DNA from 3 places in the Naumannella halotolerans genome. Region 3 is predicted to be linked to each of the others. Evidence: predicted binding sites of a transcription regulator. Region 3 holds the regulator's gene; each other region holds the start of a gene.
The links. Region 3 encodes HrcA, which represses chaperone genes, less so after heat shock. Its sites were predicted from a motif close to TTGGCACTCGNNNNNNNCGAGTGCCAA; they were not measured.
Positions count from the first base shown of each region.

Region 1: a site for HrcA is predicted at 3,334-3,360, ahead of groL (chaperonin GroEL). Genes of this name have one in related genera too.
Region 2: a site for HrcA is predicted at 2,430-2,456, ahead of groES (co-chaperone GroES). Genes of this name have one in related genera too.

Region 1 covers NZ_SOAW01000001.1:4,753-10,083, reverse strand. The annotation lists gene CLV29_RS00055 (maltokinase N-terminal cap-like domain-containing protein) at 1-257, shown strand, start outside; gene CLV29_RS00050 (dipeptidase) at 260-1,366, opposite strand; gene groL (chaperonin GroEL) at 1,553-3,181, opposite strand; gene CLV29_RS00040 (hypothetical protein) at 3,411-3,806, shown strand; gene CLV29_RS00035 (DUF3263 domain-containing protein) at 3,855-4,151, opposite strand; gene manA (mannose-6-phosphate isomerase, class I) at 4,286-5,331, shown strand, end outside.
Region 2 covers NZ_SOAW01000001.1:2,009,247-2,014,577, reverse strand. The annotation lists gene CLV29_RS09355 (Fur family transcriptional regulator) at 1-287, shown strand, start outside; gene CLV29_RS09350 (sulfite exporter TauE/SafE family protein) at 356-1,105, opposite strand; gene CLV29_RS09345 (class I SAM-dependent methyltransferase) at 1,204-2,358, shown strand; gene groES (co-chaperone GroES) at 2,586-2,879, shown strand; gene groL (chaperonin GroEL) at 2,895-4,496, shown strand; gene CLV29_RS09330 (TIGR01777 family oxidoreductase) at 4,635-5,331, shown strand, end outside.
Region 3 covers NZ_SOAW01000001.1:1,648,396-1,653,726, forward strand. The annotation lists gene CLV29_RS07600 (16S rRNA (uracil(1498)-N(3))-methyltransferase) at 1-654, opposite strand, end outside; gene dnaJ (molecular chaperone DnaJ) at 651-1,835, opposite strand; gene hrcA (heat-inducible transcriptional repressor HrcA) at 1,866-2,876, opposite strand; gene CLV29_RS07615 (MBL fold metallo-hydrolase) at 2,999-3,916, shown strand; gene CLV29_RS07620 (inositol monophosphatase family protein) at 3,919-4,707, opposite strand; gene CLV29_RS07625 (DUF1304 domain-containing protein) at 4,805-5,209, shown strand; gene CLV29_RS07630 (DUF3097 domain-containing protein) at 5,289-5,331, opposite strand, start outside.

The DNA of each region.
Region 1 (5,331 bases), 1.6 Mb from region 3:
ATTCGGTGGTGATGACCGAGGTCAGCGCGGATCTGAGCGATGAGGGTGAGCGTGAGCTGCAGGCGACCGGCTGGGCCGCCCGGAACCAGCAGGCTTTCCTCGACGGGTACACCGAGGAACAGGAACTGACCCCGACCGAATCGGCACTGCTGGCCGCCTATGTCGCCGACAAGGCGGTCTACGAGGCGGTCTACGAGGCGCGCAACCGACCGTCGTGGTTGGGGATCCCGCTGGCTGCCCTGGGCCGGTTGGGCTGACCTCAGCCCGCTGCGGCGTCGGTGACGTCGCGGAAGACCCGCTGCAGGTTGCGGTGGGTGAGCTTGTTCAGCTCCGCGGCCGACCATCCCTCGTCCAACAGGGCGCCCATCAGCGCCGGATAGCCCGACACATCGTCCATCCCGTCGGGGAAGGCGTCGGTCCCGTCGTAGTCTCCACCGAGGCCGATGTGGTCGATGCCGACCACTTCCCGGGCGTGGTTCAGGTGGGCGACCACGTCGGCGATGGTCGATTCGGGGGTCGGCTCGGGCCAGGTCTTGGCGAACTCGTCCATGGCGGGCCAGTCCTTCGGGTCGATCCCGGCCTGTTCGGCGCCTTCGGAGCGGCGCAGCGCCCAGGCCCGGACGGTGGTGGAGATGAAGTAGGGCACGAAGGTGATCATGCACAGGCCACCGTTGCCGGGGAGCCGCTGCAGCACCTGATCGGGCACATTGCGCGGGTGGTCACAGACGGCCCGGGCCGAGGAGTGGGAGAAGATGACCGGCGCGGTGGTGACGTCCAGGGCGTCGTTCATCGTGGTGTCGGCGACGTGGGAGAGGTCGACCATCATCCCGATCCGGTTCATCTCTGCGACCACCTGCCGACCGAAATCGGTCAGTCCACCGTGCACCGGCTCATCGGTCGCCGAATCGGCCCAGTCGGTGTTGTCGTTGTGGGTCAGCGTCAGGTAGCGCACGCCCAGACGATGGAGGTTGCGCAGGACCGCCAGGGAGTTGTTGATCGAGTGCCCGCCCTCGGCGCCCATCAGGGAGGCGATCGGCCCGCCGGGTCGCCAGTCGGCCAGGGCGGCGTCGAGTTCGTCGGGGGTACGGACCAGGTGCAGGTCGTCGGGATAGCGTTCGGCGATGGAGAAGACCGCGTCGATCTGCTCCAGGGTCGCGGTCACTGCTTCGGGTTCGGGCAGGGCGGAGGGGACGTAGACCGACCAGAACTGTGCCGCCAGGCCTCCTTGTTTGGCCCGGATCAGGTCGGTGTTGAGCTGCGGCTGGGGGCGGGCGATGTCCACCTTGTCCAGGTCGTAGCTGTCGCCCCGCAGCGCCCAGGGAAGATCGTTGTGTCCATCGATCACCGGAAACAGTGCTTCACTCACCGGCCCCATTGTGCCGGTCCCCGAAGCACCCGGGGACACCGGCCGGAGCCAATGCCTGCAAGTTGCCGGTCGGGGCACCGGAGGTTGCCGGACCGGCACGAACCTCCCTGACCCGCCCGTACCGCAAAACGCCGAAGGGCGGCTCCCCGTGTGGGGAACCGCCCTTCGTGAGCTCGGAGGCTGGGATCAGAAGCCCATGCCGCCCATACCGCCCATGTCGTCACCGGCCGGTGCGGCCGGAGCCTTCTCCGGCTTGTCGGCGATGACGGCCTCGGTGGTGAGGAACAGACCGGCGATCGAGCCGGCATTCTGCAGCGCCGAACGGGTCACCTTGGCCGGGTCGATGATGCCGGCCTTGACCATGTCGACATAGCTGTCGTCGGCAGCGTTCAGGCCCTCGCCGACCGGCAACCCGGCGACCTTCTCGGCCACCACGCCCGGCTCCAGGCCGGCGTTGTGGGCGATCTGCCGCAGCGGTGCCGAGGCGGCGGCGAGCACGATCTGCGCACCGATCAACTCGTCACCGGTCAGGTCGGACAGGTCGATGCTCTTGGCCGCCTGCAGCAGGGCCACACCACCGCCGGGGAGGATGCCCTCCTCGACCGCAGCCTTGGCATTGCGCACGGCGTCCTCGATCCGGTGCTTACGCTCCTTCAGCTCGACCTCGGTGGCCGCGCCGACCTTGATCACCGCAACACCACCGGACAGCTTGGCCAGGCGCTCCTGCAGCTTCTCCCGGTCGTAATCGGAGTCGCTGTTCTCGATCTCGGCACGGATCTGGGCCACCCGACCGGCGATCTGGTCGGCATCGCCGGCGCCGTCGATGATGGTGGTCTCGTCCTTGGTGACGACGACCTGACGGGCGCGACCCAGCATCTCCAGGGAGACGGCGTCGAGCTTCAGGCCGACCTCCTCGGAGATCACCTGGCCACCGGTGAGGATGGCGATGTCGCCGAGCATGGCCTTGCGCCGGTCACCGAAGCCCGGTGCCTTCACGGCCACGGACTTGAAGGTGCCACGGATCTTGTTCACGACCAGGCCGGCCAGGGCCTCGCCGTCGACATCCTCGGCGATCACCAGCAGCGGCTTGGAGGACTGCATGACAGCCTCCAGCACCGGCAGCAGGTCCTTCAGCGAGGAGACCTTGGAGTTGACGATCAGGATGTACGGATCGTCGAGGACGGCTTCCATCCGCTCGGGATCGGAGACGAAGTAGGGCGAGATGTAGCCCTTGTCGAAGCGCATACCCTCGGTGAACTCGAGCTCGAGTCCGAAGGTGTTCGACTCGTCGACGGTGATGACACCTTCCTTGCCGACCTTGTCGATGGCTTCGGCGATGGTCTCACCGACATGCTTGTCGCCGGCCGAGATCGACGCGGTGGCAGCGATCTGCTCCTTGGAGTCGACCTCGATGGCGTTCTTGTGCAGCTGCTCGGTGATCTTCTCCACAGCAGCGGTGATGCCCCGCTTCAAGGCGATCGGGTTGGCACCGGCGGTGACGTTCCGCAGACCCTCCCGGACCAGCGCCTGGGCCAGCACGGTGGCGGTGGTGGTGCCGTCGCCGGCGACGTCGTCGGTCTTCTTGGCGACTTCCTTGACCAGCTCGGCGCCGATCTTCTCGTAGGGATCCTCGAGATCGATCTCCTTGGCGATGGAAACACCGTCGTTGGTGATCGTGGGGGCTCCCCACTTCTTCTCCAGGACAACGTTGCGGCCCTTCGGGCCGAGGGTGACCTTCACCGCGTCGGCGAGGACGTTCATGCCCCGCTCGAGGCCGCGGCGGGCCTCCGCGTCAAACTCAATGAGCTTTGCCATATGTCTTCCGATTCCTCCCGGCTCAGTGCCGTACGAATGGATCTGTCAGGTTTTCGGTGACAAGGTTGGTGCCCGCGACGGACGGGGAGGCTCTCGCCACCCCTCACCGGCTTGCCGGTGGCACTCTCATGAGTCGAGTGCCAATTTCATTTTTAGCACTCGGCATGTGAGAGTGCAAACGCCTCGGCACTCCGACCCGCCCTTCGCCCGTATCGGGCACACTCGGTCCGTGGACGCGTGGCGGATTCGGGAACTGGGCAACCTGATCAACGGCAGCACCCTGTTCGGGCTGCTCGTGGGACGGATCGGTGGAGTCCGGTTCAAACACGGGCCCCGGGGGATGATCGTCGGGGAGGGCTACCGGCTGCGGTTCCCGATCGCCGGGGCATTCACCATCGGCAATGTGGTCCTCACCCAGTCCTCCGTACCGCGCCTGGTGCGGCGGCATCCGGAAGTGATGCTGCACGAGGAGACCCATGCCTGGCAGTGGTTCGCGCTGGCGGGTCCGCCGTTCCTGCCGGCCTATCTGCTGGCCATGGGCTGGTCCGCGCTGCGCACCGGGAATCCGGCCCGGGCGAACCTCTTCGAGCGACTGGCCGGACTGGAGCGCGGTGGCTACCGATGAATCCGGGTCCTGCCTCCTATCCGGATCGTTTCCCAGCCGGATGGTTTCCTAGCCGGTCTGATCCGGGTCGAACCCCAGTCGCCGCGCCGAGCGGGCGCGCTGCCGGGAGTCACGCAACCGGCGCAACCGCTTCACCAGCAACGGGTCGTAGGCCTCGGCCTCGGCGGTGTTCAGCAGCGAGTTGAGGACCTGGTAGTAGCGGGTGGCCGACATACCGAACTTGGTCCGGATGCCCTCCTCCTTGGAGCTCGCGAAACTCCACCACTCGCGTTCGAAATCCAGCAGATCGCGATCGCGGTCAGAGAGCTCGGTGGCCCGACGAGGAGCAGGGTTGGCTTCGACCATGCCCACCATCGTAGGCCGTAATCACACCGGTGTCATTCCCTCGCCGAGCACATGGGACCGTTCCCGGCCGAGGTGGTGATCCCCGGTGGTGATCGGGGTCACCGGATCGGCCCGGCTTTGCAAGACTGTGCCCCATGTACCGACTGAGCGGACAGGTCCAGCACTACGCCTGGGGCACCACCGACGCCATCGCCGAGTTGCTCGGCACCCCTGCCACCGGCGAGCCACAGGCCGAGTACTGGCTGGGGGCGCACAGCTCGGCACCCTCGAAGCTGTCCGACGGACGCGGCCTGGACATCGCGATCACCGAGCACCCGGCACTGCTGGGGGAATCGGTACGCCGCCGCTTCGGCGACCGGCTGCCGTTCCTGTTGAAGATCCTCTCCGCGGCCAAGGCGCTCTCGCTGCAGGCCCACCCCTCGCGCAGCCAGGCCGAGGAGGGCTACCGGGCCGAGGAGTCGGCCGGCCTCGCCCGCGACGCCGTCGAACGCAACTATCGCGACGACTGGCCGAAGCCGGAGGCGATCATCGCTCGTACCGAGTTCTCCGGGCTCTGCGGTTTCCGCAGCGTCGCCGCGGCCCGCGAAGCATTGAACCTGTTCAACGCCCCTCGCGAACTGGTGGCCGAACTCTCCGGCGCCGCACCGCTGGAGCACGCCTTCCTGGCTGCCCTGGAACTGACCGAACGACAGGTACGGAAGGTGGTCGACACCGCGCACACCTATGCCGAGGCCGGCGGCCCGGCCGGCCGGGATGCCCGGACGGTGCTGCAGTTGGCCCGCGACTTCCCCGATGATCCCGGGATCGTCGCGGCCCTGATGTTGAACCGGGTCGACCTGCAGCCGGGTGAGGCGTTGTTCCTCGGTGCGGGGAACATGCACGCCTATCTCCACGGCACCGGGATCGAGATCATGGCCAATTCCGACAATGTGCTGCGGGGTGGGCTGACCCCCAAGCACATCGATGTGGCCGAGCTCAGCCGGGTGGTCGACTTCTCCCCCGAGGTCCCCCGGGTGCTGCACCCGGTGCCGGAAGGGCCGGGGATCTCCCGCTATCCCACGCCGGCCCCGGAGTTCGCCATCTGGGAGGTACGCGATCCCGTGGCCGCCTCGGTCCCGGCCACCGATGCGCCACGGATCCTGTTGTCGGTCGCCGGTGACCTGAGGCTCACCGGCACCGA
Region 2 (5,331 bases), 360 kb from region 3:
CCACCCAGGCCGTCTACGACGTCCTGCGGGTGCTGCACGGTGCCCGGTTGGTCCGCCGGGTGGAACCGGCGGGTTCGCCTGCGCGGTACGAATTGCAGACCGAGGACAATCACCACCACCTCGTCTGTCGCGGCTGCGGCACGATCGTCGACCTCGACTGCGAGATCGGCACCGCACCCTGTCTGGGACCGGAACAGACCCCCGGTTTCGTGATCGACGAGGCCGAGGTGACGTTCTGGGGGTGGTGTGCCGACTGTGCCGCCGACCGAGCGGCCGCCGTCGGCTGATCACGGGCCTCGGCTGATCGCAGGCCTGAGGTCGCAGGCCCCGGGATCACAGGCTCGGATCACAGGCCTCAGATCGCGATGAAGCCACGTACCGCGGCCACCACGCCACCGATCAGGGCGATCGCGACCCCCAGCCCGCGGGCCACCGCGACCGGGGTACGGCTGTGTAGCACCCGACCGATGAACACCCCTACCGGGACGGCCGCCAGCAGGATCAGGGTCGCCCACCAGGCGGGCAGGCTGGTCAGCGGCACGGCACCGGTTCCGGCCTTGGCCACGAGTGAGGCCACGTTGGCGACCAGGAAGGTCGGTTGCAAGGTGGCGGCGAACGAGCGCTGCTCCCATTTGATCGCCAGTCCGTAGGCGGTCAGCGCCGGCGCGGCGACACCGGAGGTGGTGTTCATGAAACCGGCCGCGAAACCGGCGCCCATGGCGAGCGGGCGACCACCCCGTACCGTCGCAGTCCGTGCCATCAGGAAACTGACGAACAATGCCAGCAGCACGCTGAGCCCGACCAGCACGTCCAACCAGGCGATGCTGATCCGGTCGACCGCCAGCGTGCCGGCGGCCGTCCCGATCAACAGCAGGGGCGCCATCTGCAGCCACCGTCGCCAGTCCACGTGCTGGTGGGTCGCCAGCATCACCAGGGTCGCCGCCACCACCGCCACGGAATTGCTCATCGTCACCCCGACCAGCGGACCCAGCAACAACGTCAGCATCGGTGCGGCGACCAGCCCCATGCCCATCCCGGCGACACGTTGCAGCGCCGCGCCGAGGATCACCACGGCGCAGCAGGTGATCAACATCAGGGGACTCACCGGGTTCAGGCTAGCGGTCGCCTATCGGCTCAGGGCGGCTGCTCCGTCGGTGGCCCGGTCGTGGTGGCCCCGGTCGTGGTGGCCCTAGTCTCGGAGACATGGATCAGCCCACCGCCGAACTCCTGGTCAGCGAAGACGGCGCCCGGGCCCTGGCGGTGGCCGCCGCGCAGCCCGATCCGACGTCACTGGCTGCGGCCGCGGCCCTGCGTACCCACTTCCCCGCCGATCTGGCGGCTGCGGCATTGCAGCAGATCGCGTTGCGCCGCAAGGGCGAGACGAAACTGGGGCCGCTGGCGCAGCGGTTGTTCCTCACCGATGCGGGTCTGCAACAGGCGACCCGGCCGGTGCTGGCACGGTGGCGAGCCGGTCTGATCGCCGCTGCGGCACCGGCAGCGAAGGTGGCCGATCTCGGTTGCGGGTTGGGGATCGATGCCCTCGCGCTGCTCGATGCGGGGCTGCGGATACGCCCGGTCGAGCTGGACCCGGTGACCGCGGTCCTGGCCTCGGCCAACCTCGGGGTCGAGGTGGAACGGGCCGATGGCGCCGACCTCACCCTCACCGACGAGCTCGTCTACTGCGATCCAGCCCGACGGGCCGGGGCCCGGCGCAGCTGGCGGATCGAAGACCTGTCACCGTCGTGGGCGACGGTCACGGCCCTGCTCGACCGGGCGCCGGGCGGTTGTGTGAAGTTGGGTCCGGGGGCACCCCATGATCTGCTCGCCGACGACTGGCAGGCTCACTGGGTCGGGATCGGCAACGACGCGGTCGAGCTCACCGTCCTCACCGGGCGGCTGGCCGATCCCGGGCGGCGTGCGGTGACGCTGCTGGCCGCCGACGGTACGGCCGAGGAGTTCCGGCCAACCGCGGCCGGCCCGGCTCCGCTGTCGGCGCTGCAGGACCGGATCCATGAACCGCACCCGGCGGTGATCGCCGCCCGGGCGGTCGACAGCCTGGCTGCGGCCCACGGCTGGGCGCGCCTGTCCCCGGGCATCGCCTATCTCACCGGTGAAGGGGAGGGTCGACCCTGGGCACGCAGCTTCCAGGTACGGGAGGTGCTGCCGCTGAAGGAGAAGCTGTTGCGGTCCTGGGTACGGCAGCATCGGATCGGCACCGTGGAGATCAAGAAGCGAGGGGTGGAGGTCGACCCGGCCGAACTGCGTCGTCGATTGCGTCCCCGGGGAACGGGTGCAGCCACGCTGATCCTCACCCCGACCGCGGAGGGTGCGGTGGCGGTCGTGGTGGACCGGCTCTGACGGCTGCCCGGAATGCTTGCCGGTCGTCGATCGTTGCTCGGACGTGGGCTGTGACGAAGGACCTCGATACTTTGGCACTCGGCTTGACCGAGTGCTAATCAGGGCCTAGATTCGTAGTTGGCACTCTCCGTGGGAGTGTGCCAACAAGATCCGGTGGTGGCACCCGCGACGACATCGTCGGGTCGACAGGTAGACAGACACATTCACACCCGTGAAAGGGGTTAGTCGTGGCAACGATCAAGCCGCTCGAGGACCGCGTGCTCGTGGAGCCGCTGGAGGCCGAGCAGACCACCGCTTCAGGCCTGGTCATTCCGGACACCGCCAAGGAGAAGCCGCAGGAGGGCAAGGTCCTCTCGGTCGGTCCGGGCCGGGTCGATGACAAGGGCAACCGCATCCCGTCCGATGTCGCCGAGGGCGATGTCGTGATCTTCAGCAAGTACGGCGGCACCGAGGTCAAGTACGACGGCAAGGACCTCCTGCTGCTCAACTCCCGCGACATCCTCGCGGTCGTCAACAAGTAAGGGGAATCCCACACCATGGCAAAGACCCTTCAGTTCGACGAGGAGGCGCGGCGCTCACTGGAGCGTGGCGTCGACATCCTCGCCAACACAGTCAAGGTGACGCTCGGCCCGAAGGGCCGCTACGTCGTGCTGGACAAGAAGTGGGGCGCGCCGACCATCACCAACGACGGCGTGACCGTCGCCCGTGACGTCGAGCTCGACGATCCGTACGAGAACATGGGCGCCCAGCTGGCCAAGGAAGTCGCCACCAAGACCAACGACATCGCCGGTGACGGAACCACCACCGCCACGGTGCTCGCCCAGGCCTTGGTGCACGAAGGCCTGCGGGCCGTCGCCTCCGGCGCCAACCCGATCGCCCTGAAGCGGGGCATGGATGCCGCCCTGGCGGCTGTCACCGACGAGCTGAAGAACAATGCTCGTGAGGTGCAGACCACCCAGGACATGGCGCATGTGGCCACCATCTCGGCCCGGGACGAGAAGATCGGCGCCCTGATCGCCGATGCCTTCGACAAGGTCGGCAAGGACGGTGTGATCACCGTCGACGAGTCCCAGACCTTCGGCACCGAGCTCGAGTTCACCGAGGGTATGCAGTTCGACAAGGGCTACCTGTCGCCCTACTTCGTGACTGACACCGATCGGATGGAGGCCGTCCTGGACGATCCCTACATCCTGATCTCGCAGACGAAGATCAGCTCGATGAACGACCTGCTTCCCGTTCTGGAGAAGGTCATCGCGGCCAACGGCTCCTTGGTGATCATCGCCGAGGACGTCGAGGGTGAGGCGCTGTCGACCCTGGTCGTGAACAAGATCAAGGGCACCTTCTCCTCGGTCGCACTGAAGGCCCCGGCCTTCGGTGATCGCCGCAAGGCCATGCTCGAGGACATCGCCACCCTGACCGGCGGAACCGTGATCACCTCCGATCTCGGGATGAAGCTGGACCAGGTCGGTCTGGACTCCCTGGGGCGGGCCCGTCGGGTCATCGTCACCAAGGACGACACCACCATCATCGACGGTGCCGGCGATGCCGCTGCGGTCGAGGGACGGGTGGCGCAGCTGCGCAAGGAGATCGAGAACACCGATTCGGACTGGGATCGCGAGAAGCTGCAGGAGCGGGTCGCCAAGCTCGCCGGCGGTGTCTGCGTGATCAAGGTCGGTGCGGCCACCGAGGTGGAGCTGAAGGAGACCAAGCACCGCATCGAGGACGCGGTCTCGGCCACCCGGGCAGCCATCGAGGAGGGCATCGTCGCCGGCGGCGGCGCAGCCCTGATCCACGCTGCGAAGGTGCTGGACAAGACCGACCGGACCGGTGACGAGGCCGTCGGCGTACGGATCGTCGCCAAGTCGGTCGTCGAGCCGCTGCGCTGGATCGCCGAGAACGGTGGCGAACAGGGCTACGTGGTGGTCTCGAAGGTTGCCGAGCTGGGACCCGGTGAGGGCTACAACGCCGCCACCGGTGAGTACGGCGACCTGATCGGCTCCGGCGTCATCGACCCGGTGAAGGTCACCCGCTCGGCCCTGGCCAATGCGGTCTCGATCGCCTCCCTGCTGCTCACCACCGAGACCTTGGTGGCCGAGAAGCCGGAGGACGACGACGAACCCGCCGGGCACAGCCACTGAGCTGACCCGAAACCCGGTGATCCCGGGTGAACACGGCGCATGGCGTCGGACCGCACGGTCCGGCGCCATGCGCCTTTTCCTGTCCGGTCCCTCATCCCGTGGGCCGGCGATGTCGGTCCGGGCACGTAGGGTCGAGCCATGGATGAGCAGCGCACACTGCGGGTGGCCGTGGCCGGTGGTTCCGGCCTGATCGGGACGGCCCTGCTGCAGGCCCTGGGCCAGGCCGGGCACGAACCGGTGCAGTTGGTACGGCATCCGGCCGAGCAGCCGGGGCAGCGCCAGTGGGAGCCGGGATCGGGTTGGATCGACGGACCGGGACTGAGCGACGTCGATGCCGTCATCTGCCTGTCCGGTGCCGGTATCGCGGGCCGGCCGTGGACCGACAGGCGCCGCGAGCTGTTGCGCAGCTCGCGGATCGAGCCAGTCTCCGCAGTGGTCGCCGCACTGGCCGACGCACCCCGGTGCCAGACCTTCCTCTGCGGTTCGGCCGTCGGCTACTACGGCACCGCCGGTGACGCCGAACTGACCGAGGAGCATGTCCGGGGCGAGGGATTCCTGCCCGACCTGGTCGAGGAGTGGGAGCAGCTGGCCGCAACCGCCCCGAACGGGGTGCGGGTGGTGTCGCTGCGGACCGGCCTGGTGCTCTCCGGATCCGGCGGGCTGCTGGGCTCGCTCGCCCCCATTTTCCGGCTCGGTGCCGGCGGACGCCTGGGGTCGGGTCGGCAGTGGATGCCGTGGATCTCCCTGGCAGACCATGTCCGCGCCCAGGTGCATCTGCTCGGCTCCCAGCTCTCCGGGCCGGTGAACCTGTCCGCCCCGACGCCGGTGACGAATC
Region 3 (5,331 bases):
CACCGGGACTCCCCCGGCCTCGACCAGTCGTTGCAGTTCGGCCGGATCGATCCCGCCCTCGGGTCCGACGATGATCAACACCTCACCGGACTCGGGCAGTCCCACCTGCGCCAGCGGTGTGGTCGCCTCCTCGTGCAGGATCAGCGCAAGATCAGCTTCTGCCACCCGGGCTGCCAGCTCGGCGGTGCCGACCGGCTCGGCCACCGCAGGTACGGTGAACCGGCGCGACTGCTTGGTCGCCTCCCGCACCGCTGCCTGCCACTTCGCACGCGACTTCTCCGCGCGATCACCGTTCCAGCGCACGATGCAGCGCGCTGCCTGCCAGGGAACGATCTCGGCCACACCGACCTCGGTCAACAGGTCCAACGCCCGGTCTGCATGATCACCCTTGGCCAGGGCCTGGGCGACCGTCCAACGTACCGGCGAAACATCGCGGTGCAGCCGTTCGGTGACCTCGATCTCCACCCGACCTTTCGACACCGCGGTGACCGGTCCTCGGACCGCGGCACCGGCGCCGTCGGCGACGATGATCACCTCGCCGACGCGCAGCCGCCGGACCACCGAGGCATGGTGACCCTCCGGCCCGTCCAGGAGCAGACTCGCACCGGGCCCGACCGTGGCGGCTTCGGCGGCCAGGAAGACCGCATCGGTCACTGGGCGGACCGCTTCAACCGCTCGAAGAAGCCCTTGCCGCCACCCGAGCGCAGTTGCACCCGGGTCTCCTCCCGCAGCTCGGCCAGCTGCTCGAGCAGTTCACGCTGCTCCTTGTTGATCTTGGTCGGTGTCTGCACCAGGAAGGTGACGCCGAGCTCGCCACGGCCACGGCCCCGCAGTTTCGGCACACCCCGGCCGGCGATCGCGACCCGGGTACCAGACTGGGTACCGGCCGGGACCTCCACCTCCAGGGTCTTCGGCGCATCGGCCATGTCCTCCCGATCACCGAGGTCGGCCTCCAGGGTCGGCACCTCGACCGACGTCCCCAGGGCGGCAGCGGTCATCGGGATCGGCACCACCAGTTCGAGGTTGTTGCCCTCGCGGCGGAAGTGCTCGTGCTCGCGTACCTGCAACTTGATGTAGACATCACCGGGCTCGCCACCGTTCGGGCCGGCCTCACCACGGCCGGCCAGGTGGATCTGCATCCCCGACTCCACCCCGGAGGGGATCTTCACCTGCAGCTTCTCGGTCTGCCGGACCCGGCCCTCACCGTCACACTCGATGCACGGATTCGGGATCGTGACGCCGAATCCCTGACAGTTCGGGCAGGGCTGGGAGGTACGGATACCGGCCATCCCGATCCGCTGCATCTGGGTGATCTCACCCGATCCCTGGCAGGTACGGCAGCGCTCGGGCGAGGTGCCCGGTGCCGCACCGCTGCCGTCGCAGACCGAACAGCGCACGGCGGTGTCGAGGACGGTGTCGATGGTGGTGCCGAAGGCCGCCTCGGCCAGGCTCAGACTAGCCGGTACGTAGGAGTCCTGTCCCCGCCGTACCCGTGAGCGCGGCCCCCGAGCCGTGGTCTGTCCGGTGAACATCGCATCGATCAGGTCGCTGAAGTCGAAGCCCTGGGCGCTGCCGAAGCCACCGAATCCGCCGAAACCGCCGCGCCCACCGGCACCGGCCATCCGCGGGTCACCGCCCCGGTCGTAGATCGAGCGCTTCTCCGGGCTGGAGAGGATCTCATAGGCCTCGGAGAGTTCCTTGAACTTCTCCGCTGCCTCCGGGCCCGGCGCCACATCGGGGTGCACCTTCATCGCCATCTTGCGGTAGGCCTTCTTGATCTGCTCCACGCTGGCGGTACGTTCCACGCCCAACAGCGCGTAGTAGTCAGTGCTCATCTGTGTTCTGTGTTCCTCTGCTCTGCGGGATCAGCTCTCGGACAGGAAGCGGCCGACGTAACGCGCCACCGCCCGGACCGATGCCATGGTCGAGGGGTAGTCCATCCGGGTCGGACCGACCACCCCCAGGCTGGCTCGGACATCCTCGGAATTGCCGTAACTGCTGGCGATCACCGAGGTCGTACTGAGCTGTTGATAAGGGTTCTCCGCGCCGATGCGGACGGTCAGGGTGTCGTCGTGCGCCTCACCCAACAACTTCAGCAGCACGACTTGTTCCTCCAGCGCCTCCAGGATCGGCCGGATGCCGTCGAATCCGGCACCGAAACTGGTCAGGTTCGGCACCCCACCGACGGCGACCCGGGTGGCGACCTCCTCGTCCAGCATCTCGGCCAAGGTGACGGCGACGGTCCGGGCCAGCGGTTGCAGCACGTCCGGCACCTGCGCGACGACCTCAGGCAGCAGTCCACCCGCCCGTCGCAACCGTTGACCCACCAGCTCGGTGTTCAGCCGGTCCCGGAGATCGGCCAGATCGTCCTCATCGGCCCGACCGACATCCACCGTCCGCTGTTCGATCCGGCCCGAGGAGTTGATCAGCACCAACAACGCCCTCCCCTCGGTGACCGAGACGAGCTCGACGTGGCGGACCGTGGCCGAGGAGACGATCGGGTACTGCACGATGGCCACCTGATGGGTCACCTGGGCGAGCAGCCGTACCGTCCTGGAGACGATGTCGTCCAGGTCCACCGCACCGGACATGAAGGCCTTGATCGCCCGCGCCTCGGCCGGTGACAGCGGCTTGATCGAGGCGATCCGGTCGACGAAGAACCGGTAGCCCTTGTCGGTCGGGATCCGGCCGGCGCTGGTGTGGGGCTGGGTGATGTAACCCTCCTCCTCCAGCACGGCCATGTCGTTGCGGACCGTGGCCGAGGAGACACCGAGGTTGTGCCGATCGACCAGTGCCTTCGAACCGACCGGTTCGTGGCTGGAGACGTAGTCGGTGACGATGGCACGCAACACATCGAGTTTGCGGTCCTCCATCATTTCCCACCTCCTGCTGCTGGTTTCTCCTCGGCCCGGCCCGGGATGCCGATACCCGATCGATACTGGCACTCCACGGCAACGAGTGCCAGTCTAACTCGTGGATCGGGGTCTAGGCTGGCGGCGTGCCCGAACCGTCATCGCCCGACCCGTCGGCGGCGAACCCGCCACCGACGCATCTGCAGTGGCAGGAACGGGCTCCGGGCATCCTGGTCGCGGTGGCCGAGCCGGACACGGTGAACCTGGTGCTGGTCCTGCCCGGACAGGACTCGGTCACCGACACCACCCCTGGTGCACTGCTGATCGACACCGGGTCGACCCCGGAGCAGGGACGGCAGGTACGTGCCGACGTCGTCGCCCTGACCGGCGCCGACCCCGCGCATGTGGTGATCACCCACGGCCACCGCGACCACTGGTTCGGGCTGGCCGCCTTCGAGCAGATCCCCAGCCACGGACATGCCAGTCTGCGCGAACGCCTGGCGACCGAGGAACTCCACGCCGATCGGCAGACCCTGGGCCTGCGCGCGGCCGATGTCGTCCTGCCGACCCAGCTGATGTACCTGGCCCGGGGGCTGGACCTCGGCGGCCGTCGGGTGGAGATCGTCCATCTCGGCCCCGGCCACACCGACGGTGACCTGATCGTCGTCGTACCGGATGCGAACACACTGATCGCCGGCGACCTGCTGGAGAGTTCCGACCTGCCGCAGGTCGGGCCGGACACCGATCTGACCAGTTGGCCCACCACCTTGGACGGGGTGATCGGGGTGCTCGACGCCGACAGCCTGGTGATCCCCGGGCATGGGCCGCCGATGACCCGTGACGATGCCCTTCGGCAGCGGGCCGAGTTGGCAGCCGTGGTCGGTGAGGCCCGGGCCCTGATCGAGCGCGGTGTCAGCGAGACCGAGGCGCTGTCGGAGGGGAACTGGCCGTGGCCGCTGGAGCTGATGGAGGCACCGATCAGCCATGCCTATGCCGAACTGCGGGCGCGCGGGCTGGTTCCCCGGGCGCAGCTGCCGATCGTGATCGAGCGTCGGCGCCGCTGAGCTCAGCGGTGCCCGGCGAGGAGCCCGAGCAGAGCCGGATGCGCCGAGACCGTCAGCGGGTTGCCGCGCGGGGCCGGTCGTCCGGCACGGTACGGCTCACCGTCGAGGTAACGGCCGTCGCCGCCGAGTTCGCGCGCCATCAGCACCCCAGCCGCATGGTCCCAGGGTTTCGGATGGGCATAGGCCAACAGGTCGAAGGTGCCGTCGACCAGGTCGGGATAGTCCACGCCACAGCAACCGCGCGCCCAGACGAGCCGGTAGTCCGGACTCTCCAGCCGTCTGGCCGAGGAACTGGCCAGCACCGGCGGATGGTGCGGGGCACTCGGGCCGACCGGTTCACCGTTGCGAAGCACCCCGCGGCCCTGTTCGGCGGTCAGCGCCAGTCCGTGCTGGGGTTGCCAGATCCAGCCCCGGACCGCCTCGGAGTCGCGCAGCTCGGCCACCAGGACGGCATGATCGTCGGATCCGCGGACGAAGTTCTTGGTGCCGTCCAGCGGGTCGACGAGGTACGCGTGGTCGGCCCCGGCCAGCTGCTCCAACAACCCGGGATCGGCCGCCACCGCCTCCTCGCCGACGATCAGCGCATCGGGGGCGAGCTGTTGCAGTGCCTCGGTGAGTGCTGCCTCCGATTCCCGGTCGGCCACGGTGACCAGATCCCCCGGGCCCTTCTCGAAGACCTCGTCGGACTGCAACTGTCGGAACCGGGGAGTGATGAACTTCTCGGCGACCTGCTGCATCAGGTGGAGGATGCCCTCGGTGGAGGCGTCATTCGGCAACGTCAGATCCGGCACAGGGACAACTCTCACACATTGCGGCAAGTCCCACACCTCCCGGGAGCCTCTGCCCGTTCACCGTCGATGAGCCGCGGACTGAAGTAGCGTCGGTGCCATGGCCACGCTCCTGCTGGTGCTCGCCGCGCTGTCCCTGACACTGGCGGCGGCGATCCACGTCTTCATCTTCTATCTCGAATCGATCGCCTGGACCGGTCCCCGGGCCGCGTCGACCTTCGGACTCACCGGTGAACAGGCCGAACAGACCCGGCAACTGGCGTTCAACCAGGGTTTCTACAACCTGTTCCTGGCGCTGTTGATCATCCTCGGGTTGGTCCTGCAGTCACCGACGCTGGCTGCCGCCGGTGCCTTGGTGATGGTCGGCGCCGGTGCGGTGCTGATCCTCTCCGATGCGACGAAACTGCGTGCCGGGCTGATCCAGTCCGGGCCCCCGGCCCTCGGCCTGGTGCTGCTGGCCCTCGCGATCGCCACCGGTTCGGGGCCGTCACTGGGAGTCGGCTGAGTCGTACCGATCAAGCCGTACCGATCGAGCCATGCCGATCAAGCCATGCCGATCAAGCAGAGGCGATCAGCGTCAGTGATCACTGCGGGTGGTCGGCGGTGACGAAGTCGATCAGCTTCTCC